Linked DNA regions of Ancylobacter polymorphus. The protein of the gene in region 2 binds, or shares a complex with, the protein of the main gene of each other region. Links are inferred from orthologs where the notes say so. Each region holds a gene or a part of one and is shown on either strand. Other genes may lie near its edges.

What was found.
Region 1: the proteins of scpA (region 2) and meaB are in contact, whole or in part, in a crystal structure (PDB 8DPB), measured with the Methylorubrum extorquens proteins. The link is inferred for Ancylobacter polymorphus from one-to-one orthologs. Residues at the interface, in SOR27001.1 of Methylorubrum extorquens: Glu577, Glu578, Asn579, Asp580, Gly581, Arg582, Arg583, Arg585, His596, Ala604, Ser605, Ala608, Asp609, Gly611, Phe612, Asp613, Val614, Asp615, Ile616, Gly617, Pro618, Leu619, Glu625, Arg628, Gln629, Val631, Glu632, Asn633, Asp634, Glu661; in SOR26638.1 of Methylorubrum extorquens: Arg20, Ala21, Ala24, Arg25, Thr28, Ser32, Arg33, Arg34, His37, Thr98, Gly99, Gly100, Ser101, Ile102, Leu103, Lys106, Thr107, Ala110, Ala113, Ile114, Asp115, Arg116, Ala118, Phe119, Ile120, Arg121, Pro122, Pro124.

What each region holds. Positions count from the first base shown.
Region 1 is NZ_CP083239.1:4,325,464-4,330,892, forward strand. What follows is about bases 2,480-5,429. They hold meaB (methylmalonyl Co-A mutase-associated GTPase MeaB), read left to right. Parts: upstream 2,480-3,428; coding sequence 3,429-4,430; downstream 4,431-5,429. Other genes in these bases: K9D25_RS20715 (dipeptidase), read left to right, coding at 2,480-2,561; K9D25_RS20720 (branched-chain amino acid aminotransferase), read left to right, coding at 2,567-3,427; K9D25_RS20730 (response regulator), read left to right, coding at 4,538-4,924; K9D25_RS20735 (peptidase C15), read left to right, coding at 4,924-5,429. Outside these bases: K9D25_RS20710 (helicase HerA-like domain-containing protein), read left to right, coding at 1-1,028; more of K9D25_RS20715, read left to right, coding at 1,164-2,479. UniProt on the Escherichia coli protein: Binds and hydrolyzes GTP. Likely functions as a G-protein chaperone that assists AdoCbl cofactor delivery to the methylmalonyl-CoA mutase (MCM) ScpA and reactivation of the enzyme during catalysis.
Region 2 is NZ_CP083239.1:132,405-140,294, forward strand. The notes cover bases 2,289-5,220. They hold scpA (methylmalonyl-CoA mutase), read left to right. Parts: upstream 2,289-2,642; coding sequence 2,643-4,799; downstream 4,800-5,220. Other genes in these bases: K9D25_RS00565 (hypothetical protein), read left to right, coding at 2,289-2,611; K9D25_RS00575 (LysR family transcriptional regulator), read right to left, coding at 4,812-5,220. Outside these bases: K9D25_RS00555 (acetyl-CoA carboxylase biotin carboxylase subunit), read left to right, coding at 1-294; K9D25_RS00560 (methylmalonyl-CoA mutase family protein), read left to right, coding at 305-2,170; more of K9D25_RS00565, read left to right, coding at 2,231-2,288; more of K9D25_RS00575, read right to left, coding at 5,221-5,762; K9D25_RS00580 (alpha/beta hydrolase), read left to right, coding at 5,916-6,740; K9D25_RS00585 (efflux RND transporter periplasmic adaptor subunit), read left to right, coding at 6,758-7,890. UniProt on the Escherichia coli protein: Catalyzes the interconversion of succinyl-CoA and methylmalonyl-CoA. Could be part of a pathway that converts succinate to propionate.

The DNA of each region.
Region 1 (5,429 bases), 4.2 Mb from region 2 along the record:
GGGCGATGCTGGCCTTCGTCGCGGAGAATGCGGGCAAGCTCACCACCACCTATGGCAATGTCTCGCCCGCCACCGTCGGCGCCATCCAGCGGGCGCTGCTGGTGCTGGAAAATCAGGGCGCCGACAAATTCTTCGGCGAGCCGGCGCTGAAGATCACCGATCTGATGCGGGTCGAGCCGCGCTCGGGCTACGGCACCATCTCGCTGCTCGCCGCCGACAAGCTGATGGCCTCGCCCCGGCTCTACGCCTCCTTCCTTTTGTGGCTGCTGTCCGAACTGTTCGAGGAGCTGCCCGAGATCGGCGATCCCGAAAAGCCGCGCGTGGTGTTCTTCTTCGATGAAGCGCATCTTCTGTTCGACGGAGCGCCCAAGGCGCTGCTGCAGAAGGTGGAGCAGGTGGTGCGGCTCATCCGCTCCAAGGGGGTGGGCGTGTATTTCGTCACCCAGAACCCGCTCGACATCCCCGACAGCGTGCTCGCCCAGCTCGGCAACCGGGTGCAGCACGCGCTGCGCGCCTTCACCCCGCGCGACCAGAAGGCGGTGAAGGCGGCGGCCGACACCTTTCGCCCCAACCCGACGCTGAACACCGCCGAGGTCATCACCCAGCTTGGCAAGGGCGAGGCGCTGGTCTCGATGCTGGAGGGCAATGGCACCCCGTCCATGGTCGAGCGCACGCTCATCGCCCCGCCCGCCGCCCGCGTCGGGCCCATCACCCCGGAACTTCGCAAGGTCGCGATGGCGCAAAGCCCGGTGCGCCACGCCTATGACGAAACGCTCGACCGTGAATCCGCCTATGAAATCCTCGCCAAGCGCGCCGAGCAGGCCACCGCGCCCGAAGCCACGCCGGCCGAGGCGGAGGCGCAGAGCGGCGGCTGGCTGGCGGACACGCTTGGCGGCCTGTTCCGGCGCGGCCCGCGCGGCGGCATGAGCATGGGCGAGCGGGTGGTCAACCAGGTGACGCGGCAGGTCACCAATGAAGTGACCAAGGCCATTCTGCGCAACGTGCTCGGCGGCGCCCGCCGGCGGTAGACAGCAATGAGACCCTCATGGCCGGGCTTGACCCGGCCACCCAGTCCTTGACGGAGGCGCAAGGTGTCTGGGTCCCCGGGTCAAGCCCGGAGATGAGGCGGAAAGGCCTCTTTGAAACGACAAGGACTCCCGGCCATGGCCGCTCATTCCAGGACAGACCTCGACCGCGTGCTCGCGGCCGTCGATGCCGATCTCGATGCATCGCTCGCGCGTCTGTTCGACTTCCTGCGCATCCCCTCCATTTCCACCGACCGCGCCTATGCCGCCGATTGCCGCCGCGCCGGCCAGTGGCTGGCGGACGACCTCGCCACGCTCGGCCTCACGGCCAAGCTGAACGACACGCCCGGCCATCCCATCGTCACCGGCACCTCGGCCGGGGGTGCGGAACGTCGGGTGCTGTTCTACGGCCATTACGATGTGCAGCCGGTCGATCCGCTGGAACTGTGGGATAGCCCGCCCTTCGAGCCGCGCATCGTCGAAGCGGCGGACGGGGTGAAGCGGATCGTCGCCCGTGGTTCGTCCGACGACAAGGGCCAGGTGATGACCTTCGTCGAGGCCTGCCGCGCCTATGTCAGCACCATCGGCCGCCTGCCGGTCGATGTGGCCATCGTGGTCGAGGGCGAGGAGGAGAGCGGCTCGGCCAATATCGGCCCGTTCCTGGAAGCGCATAAGAGCGAGCTGAAAGCCGACCTTGCCCTCGTCTGCGACACCGGCATGTGGGATGCGAACACCCCCGCCATCATCCTCTCGCTGCGCGGGCTGATGCATGACGAGTTCGTCGTCCGCGCCGCCGATCGCGACCTGCATTCCGGCTATTATGGCGGCGCCGCCGCCAACCCGCTGCATGTCATCGCAAAGATCATCGGCGGCGTGCATGGCGAGGACGGGCGCATCACGATTCCCGGCTTCTATAACGGCGTGGTCGAGCCCTCCGAGCACATGCGCGAGGCTTGGTCGAAGCTCGACCTGACGACGGAGAATTTCCTCGGCCCCATCGGCCTCTCCCATCCCATCGGCGAGAAGGACCGGCTGCTGATCGAGATGGTCTCGACCCGCCCGACCTTCGAGGTCAACGGGCTCTGGGGCGGCTATACCGGCGAGGGCGGCAAGACCGTCATCCCCTCCATCGCCACGGCCAAGATTACCTGCCGGCTGGTGGCGGACCAGGACCCGGTCCATGTGCGCGACTGCGTGCGCGCTTATATCCGCTCCAAGCTGCCGGCGGACTGCACGGTGGAATTCCTCGGTGGCGAGGGCAACCGCGCGGTCGCCGTCGCCCATGACAACCCGCTGCTCGCCAAGGCCGCGAGCGCGCTCAGCGAGGAATGGGGCGCGCCGGCCGTCACCTATGGCGAGGGCGGCTCCATCCCCGTGGTCGGCCAGTTCAAGAAGGTGCTGGGACAGGACACGCTGCTGGTCGGCTTCGCGCTGGACGATGACCGCATCCATTCGCCCAACGAGAAATACGACCTCACCTCCTTCCACAAGGGCATTCGCAGCTGGGTCCGCATCCTCGCGGCTCTGGCGGAGTAGCTGTCATGTCGCATCACTGGACGCAGACCTGGACCTTCTTCAACGGCAGTTGGCAGGAGGGCAACATCCCGATCCTCGGCGTGCGCAGCCATGCCACCTGGCTCGGCACCTCGGTGTTCGACGGCGCCCGCGCCTTTGAGGGGGTGACGCCGGACCTCGACCTGCACTGCGCGCGGGTGAACCGCTCGGCGCTGGCAATGGGGCTGAAGCCGCTGGTCTCGGTGGAGAAATGGGTAGAGCTGGCGCATCAGGGCGTGAAGCGCTTCGCGCCCGGCGCTGCGCTCTATATCCGGCCGATGTACTGGGCGGAATATCCCGGCGCGCGCACGGTGGACGCCGACCCGGAATCCACCCGCTGGTGCCTCAGCCTCTACGAGGCCGGCATGCCGAGCCCGGACCACGGCACGGCGATCACCCTGTCGCGCTACCGCCGGCCGACGATCGAATGCGCCGTCACCGACGCCAAGGCCGGCTGCCTCTACCCCAACAACGCCCGGGCGCTCGTCGAGGCGCATGCGCGCGGCTTCGACAATGCGGTGCTGTGCGACATGCTGGGCAATGTCGCCGAGCTCGCCACCGCCAATGTCTTCCTCGCCAAGGACGGCGTCGCCTTCACCCCGGCGCCGAACGGCACCTTCCTCGCCGGCATCACCCGCACCCGCACGGCAAACCTGCTGCGGGAGGCCGGCATCGAGGTGGTGGAGGGTGCGCTCACCTGGCGCGACTTCCTGGAGGCGGACGAGATCTTCTCCACCGGCAATTACTCCAAGGTCACGCCGGTGACGCGCATCGAAGAGCGCGATCTCCAGCCCGGCCCGGTCTATCGCCGCGCGCGCGACCTCTACTGGGAGTTCGCCCATTCCTGAAGTGACGCACGCCGCCCCGCTGCCCGCCCTCGACGCGCTCATCGAGGGTGTCCGCTCCGGCCACCGCGCCACGCTCGCCCGGGCGATCACGCTTGTGGAATCGCGCAAGCTGGCGCATCGCGCGCTGGCGGGCGAGCTATTGCAGGCGCTGCTGCCGCAGACCGGGCGCGCCTTGCGCCTCGGCATCACCGGCGTGCCGGGAGTGGGCAAGTCGACCACCATCGACGCGCTCGGTAGCCACCTCATCGCCCAGGGGCACCGGGTGGCGGTGCTGGCGGTCGACCCCTCCTCCACCCGCACCGGCGGCTCGATTCTCGGCGACAAGACGCGCATGGCCCGCCTGTCGCTGGAGGAGCGCGCTTTCATCCGCCCCTCCCCGGCCGGCGGCACGCTTGGCGGGGTCGCGGCGCGTACCCGCGAGACCCTGCTGCTGTGCGAGGCGGCGGGTTATGACGTGGTGCTGGTGGAGACGGTCGGCGTCGGCCAGTCGGAAACCGCGGTGGCGGACATGACCGACACCTTCCTCGTGCTCATGCTGCCCGGCGCCGGCGACGAGTTGCAGGGCATCAAGAAGGGCATCATCGAGCTGGCCGACATCGTCGCGGTGAACAAGGCGGACGGCGCCAATCTCGCCCGTGCCAAGGCGGCGGCGGGGGAGTACCGCGCCGCGCTGCATGTGCTCGGCGGGCGCGAGCCATTCTGGTCGGTGCCGGTGCTCACCTATTCCGGCCTGACCGGCGAGGGGATCGATGCCCTGTGGGCGACGGCGGTGTCGCATCGCGACCGCGCGACGCAGGCGGGGGCCTTTTCTGCGCGCCGCAGCGGCCAGCAGGTGAAATGGATGTGGACCCTGTTCGACGAGCGGGTGCGCGATGCGCTGCGCCGCGCCCCGGCGCTGCGGGCGCAACTGCCGGCGATCGAGCAGGCGGTGGCGGCGGGCGCGCTTTCCCCCACGCTCGGCGCCGCGAAGATCGCCAATCTGTTCGGCTGGCCAGATTTGTGAGGCCGGACTCGCAAAAAAGCCGAAATGAGGGAAGAATATCCAAATTGGCGACGGTTGCTGGTCGGCACCGGACAGGCAAGCCCGACCAGAGGGAGCGACACATCATCATGCAGGATCAGCCCACGCTGTCGGGCCAGCGCGTCTTCGTGGTCGAGGACGAGACGCTCGTCGCGATGATGATCGAGGGCATGCTTGAGGAACTGGGCGCCACCGTCGTCGGCAATGAATCGCGCTTCGACGACGCGCTGAACTTCGTCGCCACCCGTCATGAGGAGATCGATGTCGCCATGCTCGACCTCAATCTCGGCACGCGCCACAGCTACGACATCGCCGAGGCGATCGCCCGTCACGGCATCCCGATCGTTTTCTCCACCGGCTATAATGACAGCGCCATCGACGCGGCCTGGCGCACCTGCCCGGTGCTGAACAAGCCGTTTCAGCTGGCCGATCTCGAGGGCGCTCTGGCGCGGGCGCTGGAGGCGCGCGCGGCCTGATGCGCGCCGGGCCGGCAAAGGCATCGGCTCTGCCGCGCCTGCTCATCACGGGCTTCGGCCATTTTCCCGGTATGCCGGCCAATCCGTCCGCCCAGCTTGCCCGCCAGCTCGCGCGCCGCCGCCCGGCCGGGGGCGCACGGACCGAAGAGCGCCTGCTCGCCACGCGCTGGGACGAGGCCGCCGGCTTCCCCGCTTTGCTCGCGCAAACCCAGCCGGACATCGTGCTGATGCTGGGCGTCGCCGCCCGGCGCCGGCGTGTCTCGATCGAAATCGTCGGCCGCAATGCGACCGGCGCGTTTCCCGATGCCGCCGGCTACCGTCCGGCCTCGGGCGTGCTGGAGCCCGGCGCACCGGCGCAGCGGGCGCTGGCTGCCCGCCCGGCGCCGCTGCTGGCGGCGCTGCGCGCCGCCGGTGTCCCCGCCCATCTCTCCCGCCATGCCGGCCGCTATGTCTGCAACGCGCTGGCCTTCCGCGCCTATGGCTGGGCGCGCGCCGGCCGTCGCAC
Region 2 (7,890 bases):
ATCGCGGTGGAGGCGCTCGTCTATACCAGGCGCGAGGCGGAACTCGCCGCGCTGATGCCGGTGAAGGATCAGGCCGGCAGCGGCAAGCACCTGCTCTGCCCGATGCCGGGCCTCGTCGTCTCGGTCGCGGTCAGCGAGGGGCAGGAGGTGAAGGCCGGCGAGACGCTGGCTATCGTGGAAGCGATGAAGATGGAGAATGTGCTGCGCGCCGAGCGCGACGCTACCGTGGCCAAGATCCACGCCAAGGCCGGCGACAGCCTGGCGGTGGACGCCGTCATCCTCGATTTCGCCTGAGGAGAGGCCGATGGACCCGCGCCCGCTCGATCTCGGTCTCGACAGCTTCCCGCCCGCCACGCGCGCGGACTGGCTCGCCTTGGTCGACGGGGTGCTGAAGGGCGCGCCTTACGACAAGCGCATGGTGACGCGCACGGCGGATGGCTACGGCCTCGACGCGCTCCCGGAGCGGCGGCGCGAGGCCGCGCCCATCGCCGGCCGCCTGGCGGGGGCACCGTGGAAGGTGATCGCCCGCATCGACCATGACGACGCCGCCAGCGCCAATGCGCAGATGCTGGCCGATCTCGACGGCGGCGCCGATGGCGTCGCGCTGGTCTTTGCCTCCGCACCCTCCGCCGCCGGCTTCGGGCTGAGCCTGCGGCATGAGGAGGTGGTGGCGGCGCTGGACGGCCTTCTGCCGGAGATGGCGACGCTGCGGGTGGAGGCCGGCGCCTATCAGGGCCGCGACATCGCCCTCGCTCTGGCCCGGCTCTATGAAAAGGCCGACCCGGCGGCGCTCGACCTGCGCTTTGGGCTCGACCCCATCGGCGACTTCGCCGCGCTCGGTGCCGCGCCCATCGAGTGGGAGGCGCTGGCCGCCCGGCTCGGCCAGACCGTCACCGCGCTGCACGGGCGCGGCCTCACCGCGCCGATGGTGCGGGCGGATGGGCGCGTTCACCATGCGGCCGGCGCCACCGATGCGCAGGAACTCGCCGCCACGCTCGCCACCGCCACCGCCTATCTGCGGGCGCTGGAGGCGGCGGGCCTGCCGCTCGATGCGGCGGCGCGGCTGATCGAGGTGACACTGGTTGCCGATGTCGACCAGCTCGGCACGCAGGCCAAGCCAAGAGCCTTCCGCCTGCTGTGGCAGGCGGTGCTGGAGGCGTGCAGGCTCGCCCCCTCGCCGGTGGCGATCCACATGGAAACCGCCTGGCGCGCGCTGACCCGGCACGATGCGCAGGTGAACCTGCTCCGCGGCACCCTCGCCGCCTTCGCCGCTGGTGTGGGCGGGGCAGACAGCGTGACCGTGCTGCCCTTCACCCAGGCTCTGGGCTTGCCGGACGCGGATGCGCGGCGGCTGGCGCGCAACACCCAGATCATCCTCATGGAGGAAGCCAACGTCCACCGCGTTGCCGACCCTTCCGCTGGCGCCGGCGCCATCGAGGAACGCACCGAAAAGCTGGCGGCGGCGGCGTGGGAGCTTTTTCGCGCCATCGAGCGCGAGGGCGGCATGGTGGAAGCGCTTACCTCCGGCGCCTGGCAGCGGCGCGTGGCGGCGGCGCGGCAGGCGCGGGCGCGGGAGGTGGCCACCCGGCGGCTGCCGATCACCGGCACCTCGGAATTTCCACTGCTCACGGAAGGCGTGCCGAGCGTTCTCGCCCCTGCCCGCCCCCACCCCGCCGCCGCGCCTGCCGAGGGCGCGCTTCTGTGCGAGCCGCTGGTGGGCGAGCGGCTTTCCGAACCGTTCGAGCGGCTGCGGGCGCGCGCCGCCGCGACCAAGGCGTCGGTGTTTCTCGCCGGCCTCGGCACGCCGGCGGATATCGCCGCCCGCACGGGCTTTGCCCGCGCCGCCTTCGAGGCGGGCGGCATTGCCGCCTCCGGTAATGACGGCTTCACCGACCTACAGACGCTGGTCGCCGCGTTCCGGGCGTCGGGCGCCCGGCTCGCCTGCCTGTGCGGTTCCGACGCGACCTATGCCGAGCGCGCGGTCGAGGCGGCGCGGGCGCTGAAGGAAGCCGGGGCCGTTACCGTCTATCTCGCCGGCAGGCCCGGCGAGGACGAGGCGGCGCAGCGCGCCGCCGGCGTCGACGCCTATCTAGCTGCGGGCCTCGACCTCGTCGCCTTTCTCGACGACGCCCAGGCCCGGCTCGGCCTTGGCCGCAGGAGGGAACCATGAGCCCGGCCATCCGTTGCCCCAGGGGTAGCTCTCATGCTGCCATCAACCTAGGGACAGACCATGAAAACGCTGGATCACGGGTGGCGTCGCGCCACCTGCGGCGCGGCGCTGTGCGGGGCACTGCTGGCAGTGCCGGCGACGGCGCAGGAACTGAGCCTGCACGACGGCATCTGGGAGGTGTCGGCCGAGCCGGTGTCCGGGCCGTGCGACAAGCGGCTGGAGTTCCGCCTGTCGGTGGAAGACGGCCAGATCAGCTATGCCGGCCTGTGGGCTGTGGATGCCAGCGGTTCGGTCAGCCCGCTGGGGCGGATCGACATCCGCGTGGTGCGGGGCGAGGAGACGCTCTCCGCGCGCGGCATGGTGCGCGGCGATGTGGCCACCGGCAAATGGCAATCGGCGGCGAAGAACTGCAGCGGCTCCTTCGTGGCGCGCCGGGCCTAGGCGTCAGCCCCTCTCACCGGGAGGGCGTTTGATGAGCCGCATCCCGGATTTCGCCGCTCGGGACTGGCAGGCGCCGCAGCCGCCCGCGCCGTCGGTCGATGCCGCCGACTGGACGACGCCGGAAGGGCTGGTGGTGAAGCCGCTTTATGGGCCCGCCGACATTGCCGGGCTCGGCGCCATCGACAGCTATCCCGGCATCGCGCCTTTCCTGCGTGGCCCCTACCCCAGCATGTATGCCACCCAGCCCTGGACCATCCGGCAATATGCCGGCTTCTCCACGGCCGAGGATTCCAACGCCTTCTATCGGCGCAACCTCGCGGCCGGGCAGAAGGGCTTGTCGGTCGCCTTCGATCTCGCCACCCATCGCGGCTATGATTCCGACCATCCGCGCGTCGCCGGCGATGTCGGCATGGCGGGGGTGGCGATCGACTCGATTTACGACATGCGCACCCTGTTCTCCGGCATCCCGCTGGACCAGATGAGCGTGTCCATGACCATGAACGGGGCGGTGCTGCCGATCCTCGCGCTCTATGTCGTGGCGGCGGAGGAGCAGGGCGTTAAGCCGGCGCAGCTCTCCGGGACCATCCAGAACGACATCCTCAAGGAGTTCATGGTCCGCAACACCTATATCTACCCGCCCGGTCCCTCCATGCGGATCATCTCCGACATTTTCGCCTTCACCTCCAAGGAGATGCCGCGCTTCAACTCGATCTCGATCTCCGGCTACCACATGCAGGAGGCGGGAGCGACGCAGGACCTCGAACTCGCCTATACGCTGGCAGACGGCGTCGATTATGTGCGCGCCGGGGTGGCGGCGGGACTGCCCATCGACGCCTTCGCGCCACGCCTGTCCTTCTTCTGGGCCATCGGCATGAACTTCTTCATGGAGGTGGCGAAGCTGCGCGCCGCCCGGCTGATCTGGGCGAAGCTGATGAAGGATCTCGGCGCGCAGAACCCCAAGTCGCTGCCGCTGCGCACCCATTCGCAGACCTCGGGCTGGAGCCTGACGGCGCAGGACGTGTTCAACAACGTCATGCGCACCATGGTGGAGGCGATGGCGGCGACGCAGGGGCACACCCAGTCGCTGCACACCAACGCGCTGGACGAGGCGCTGGCTCTGCCGACCGACTTCTCCGCCCGCATCGCCCGCAACACGCAAATACTGCTACAGCAGGAAAGCGGGACCACGCGGGCCATCGACCCGTGGGGCGGCTCGTTCTTCGTGGAAAGGCTGACCGCCGATCTGGCACACAAGGCGCTCGGCCACATCGCCGAGGTGGAAGCGCTCGGCGGCATGGCGAAGGCAATCGAGGCCGGCATCCCCAAGCTACGCATCGAGGAAGCCGCTGCCACCACCCAGGCGCGGATCGACTCTGGCGCCCAGACCGTGGTCGGCGTCAACAAGTACCGCCCCGCGCGGGAAATGCCGATCGACGTGCTCAAGGTCGACAACTCGGCTGTGCGCGCGGCGCAGCTCGACAAGCTGGCGCGGCTGAAGGCTGAGCGCGATCCGCAGGCGGTGGCGCAGACGCTGGCCGCGCTGGAGAACGGCGCGCGCGGCGGCGCCAATCTGCTTGCCCTCGCCATCGACGCCGCCCGCGCCAAGGCGACGGTGGGCGAAATCTCCGACGCGCTGGAGCGCGTCTTCGGCCGGCACCGGGCGGAAATCCGCGCGGTTTCCGGCGTCTACCGGCGGGAGGCGGGAGCGATGGGCGACAGGGTCGCGCAGGTGCGGGCGCGCGTCGAGGCGTTCGAGCACGAGGAAGGCCGGCGCCCGCGCCTCCTCGTCGCCAAGGTCGGGCAGGACGGACATGACCGCGGGCAGAAGGTGATCGCCTCCGCCTTCGCCGATCTCGGATTCGATGTCGATATCGGCCCGCTCTTCGCCACGCCCGAGGAAGCCGCCCGGCAGGCGGTGGAGAACGACGTGCATGTGATCGGCATTTCCTCGCTCGCCGCCGGACACCTTACTCTGGTGCCGCAGGTGAAGGCGGCGCTGGCCGCACAGGGGCGGCCGGACATCATGGTGGTGGTGGGCGGCGTGGTGCCGCCGCAGGATTACGACGCCGTGCGCGCCGCTGGCGCCGAGGCGATCTACCCGCCCGGCACGGTGATCGCCGAGGCCGCCGGCGAACTGGTCGACACACTCGCCGCCCGTCTCGGTCATGCGAAGGACGCGGCGGAATAGAGGCCGCCGCCCTCACCCCGGCGCCCGCACCGGCAGATGCAGCGCCGGCCCGGCGGGGCGGTAGGCGCCGCCGGAGCCGAACAGTTCCGCCACCCAGTCGACGAAGACGCGCAGCCGGCTGCTCAGATGCCGGTTCGGCGAATAGACCACATGCAACACGATGGGGCCCGCCTGCCATTCCGGCAGCACGCGCACCAATGCGCCGGTGTCGAGATAGGGCCCCACCATCGCATCAATCGTCTGCGTAATGCCGAGGCCGGCGAGGCCGGCGGCGAGATAGGCGGTGGAATCGTTGGTCGCCAGCACATGCGGCACGCGCAGCTCATAGCTTTCCTCACCGCGCACCATGTCGAACACCATCGGCCGCCCGGTGCGGGCGCTGAAATAGCCGATGACGCGGTGCCCGTTTGCGAGGTCGCGCGGGTGCTCCGGCAGGCCGTGGCGAGCGATATAGGCGGGCGAGGCGTAGTGCATCAGCGTCAAGGCACCGACGCGGCGGGCGATCAGCGTCGGGTCGCTGAGATCGCCGCCGCGAATGGCGCAATCGACATTCTCGGCGAGCAGGTCCACCGGACGGTCGGTGACGCCGAGATCGAGCTGGATGTCGGGATAGCGGGCGAAGAAATCCGGCAGCGCCGGGATGAGAGCGTAGAGCGCCAGCGAGGACGGCACATCCACCCGCAGCCGCCCGGCCGGGCTCGCCTGCGAGCGGGTCATCGAGCCATCGAGCTCATCGAGATCGGAGAGCAGCGCCACCGCGCGCTCATAATAGGCGGCGCCGTCGGGGGTCACGGCGACGCGGCGGGTCGAGCGGTTGAGCAGCTTGGTGCGCAGATGCGCCTCAAGCTGCTGGATATGCTTGGTCACGGTGGGTTTCGGCATGTCGAGCAGGTCGGCGGCACGGCTGAACGTGCCGGCTTCCACCACCCGGACAAAGGCCCGCATCGCGGCGATCTGGTCCATGGCTACCGTGTGATTATTTCCATATGTAAATAATGTTATCGCCAATCGGCTATTTTTTCGAGCCCGATGCAGGTCTAGTTTTCGCCGCACTGCAACAGCAACAACCGTTGGAATCGGGGTGGGAGCGAAGGCTTCCTCCCGGTAGTGGGCGCCATGACCGCAGCGTGGACCGAGGCAAAGCTGGATATGGACGGGGAGGCGCTGGCCGCGCGCGTCTACCGTCCCGCCGTGCCGCTGCGTCCCGCGCCGCTGGTGCTGCATCTGCATGGCGGCTGCTTTGTCGACGGCGATCTCGACTGCAGCGCGCATCTCTGCCGCATCATGGCGGAGGCCGGCGCGGTCGTGGTCTCCATCGACTATCCGCTGGCGCCGGAACACCCCTTCCCGGCGGCGCTCAACCTCTCCTTCAAGGCGCTGGGCCGGCTTTATGCCGAGCGGGGGAAATGGGCGGGGCGCGGCGCGCGGCTGTTCGTCGCCGGCGAGGAAGCCGGGGCAAATCTTGCCACCGCCCTCAGCCTGATGGCCCGCGACCAGCAGGCCCCGCCGCTGGCCGGGCAGATCCTGATCTCGCCCATGGTCGACCCCAGCCTGTGCTCCGGCTCGATCCACGCCGCCTCGGCGGGGGCGTCGGGCTGCAAATGGGCGGATGGCTGGCACCTCTATCTCGGCAGCGCCGACCGCGCCGCCCATCCCTATGCCGCCCCGCTCGGCTCGCGCCGGCTGGGCGGGCTCGCTCCGGCGCTGATCGTCACCTCCGCCGACTGCCCGATCCGCGACGAGAGCCTCGCCTATGCCGAGCGTCTGCGCGCGGGCGGGGTGGCGGTGGAAAGCCATCTGCTCGAAGGCACCAACTGTTCGAACCAGAGCATCGACGCCGCCATCGAGGCCGCCCCGGCATGGGAGACGGTCCTGCGCGGCCTGTTCAGCACCTTTCTGGCGGAGAATTCCGCCGCACCGCTTCGCACCATTCGGGCCTGAGGCCCGGGAGACAGGTCATGAGTGACAACCGCTTCGGCACCGATGCCGCCCCGACACCGATCGCACACGCCGTCATCGCCCACGATGCACCCGCCCCGCGTCCGCGCCGTGCCAAGGGCTGGCGTGAGGCGGGGCTGGCGCTGACCCTCGCCCTCATCGCCACCGGCGGTGCCGTCTTCGTCGCCTGGCCGAGCTCGACCGCGCTCGCGACCGATCCCGCCCCGGCGGAAGCCGCCGCCCCGCCGGCCATGCCGGTGGAGGTCGCGGTGCTGAAGACGCGCGAGACCATGAAGTGGGACGAGTTCTCCGGCCGCCTGCGCGCGGTGGAGGTGGTGGAGGTGCGCCCGCGCGTCGCCGGGGCGGTGGAGAAGATCCATTTCCGCGAAGGCGCGCTGGTGAAGGAAGGCGACCTGCTGGTGACCATCGACCCCGCGCCGTTCCAGGCCGCGCTGACCCGCGCGGAAGCGTTGCGCGAGGCGGCCGCCGCCCGTGTCGAGCTCACCCGCAGCGAGCTGGAACGCGGCAAGCAGCTGGTCGACAACCGCACCGTCTCGGTGCGTGATCTCGACCAGCGCACCAATGCCTTCCGCGAGGCGGAAGCGAATCTGCGCGCGGCCGATGCCGCCGTGCAGAGCGCCAAGCTCGATCTGGGCTATACCGAGGTGCGCGCGCCGGTCGATGGCCGCGTCGGGCGGATCGAGGTGACGGTCGGCAATCTCGTCGCCGCCGGCGCCTCCTCGCCGGTGCTCACCAGCCTCGTCTCCATCAACCCGATCTATGTCAGCTTCGATGCCGACGAGAACACGGTCGCCGAGGCGCTGGCCTCGGTCGGCGAGCATGATGTCGCGCTGACCGAGATCGACCAGATCCCGGTCGAGATCACCACCGCCACCACCGCCAGCCGACCGGTACGCGGCCATCTCCAGCTCGTCGACAACCAGGTCGATGCCTCGACCGGCACGTTCCGCCTGCGCGCCGTGTTCGACAATGCCGATGGCCGGCTCGTGCCGGGCCAGTTCGCGCGGGTAAAGATGGGCCGCGCCAAGACCCAGCCGGCGCTGGCGGTGAATGAACGCGCCATCGGCACCGACCAGGACAAGAAGTTCGTCTTCGTGGTCGGCGACGACAACAAGGCCGTCTGGCGCAAGGT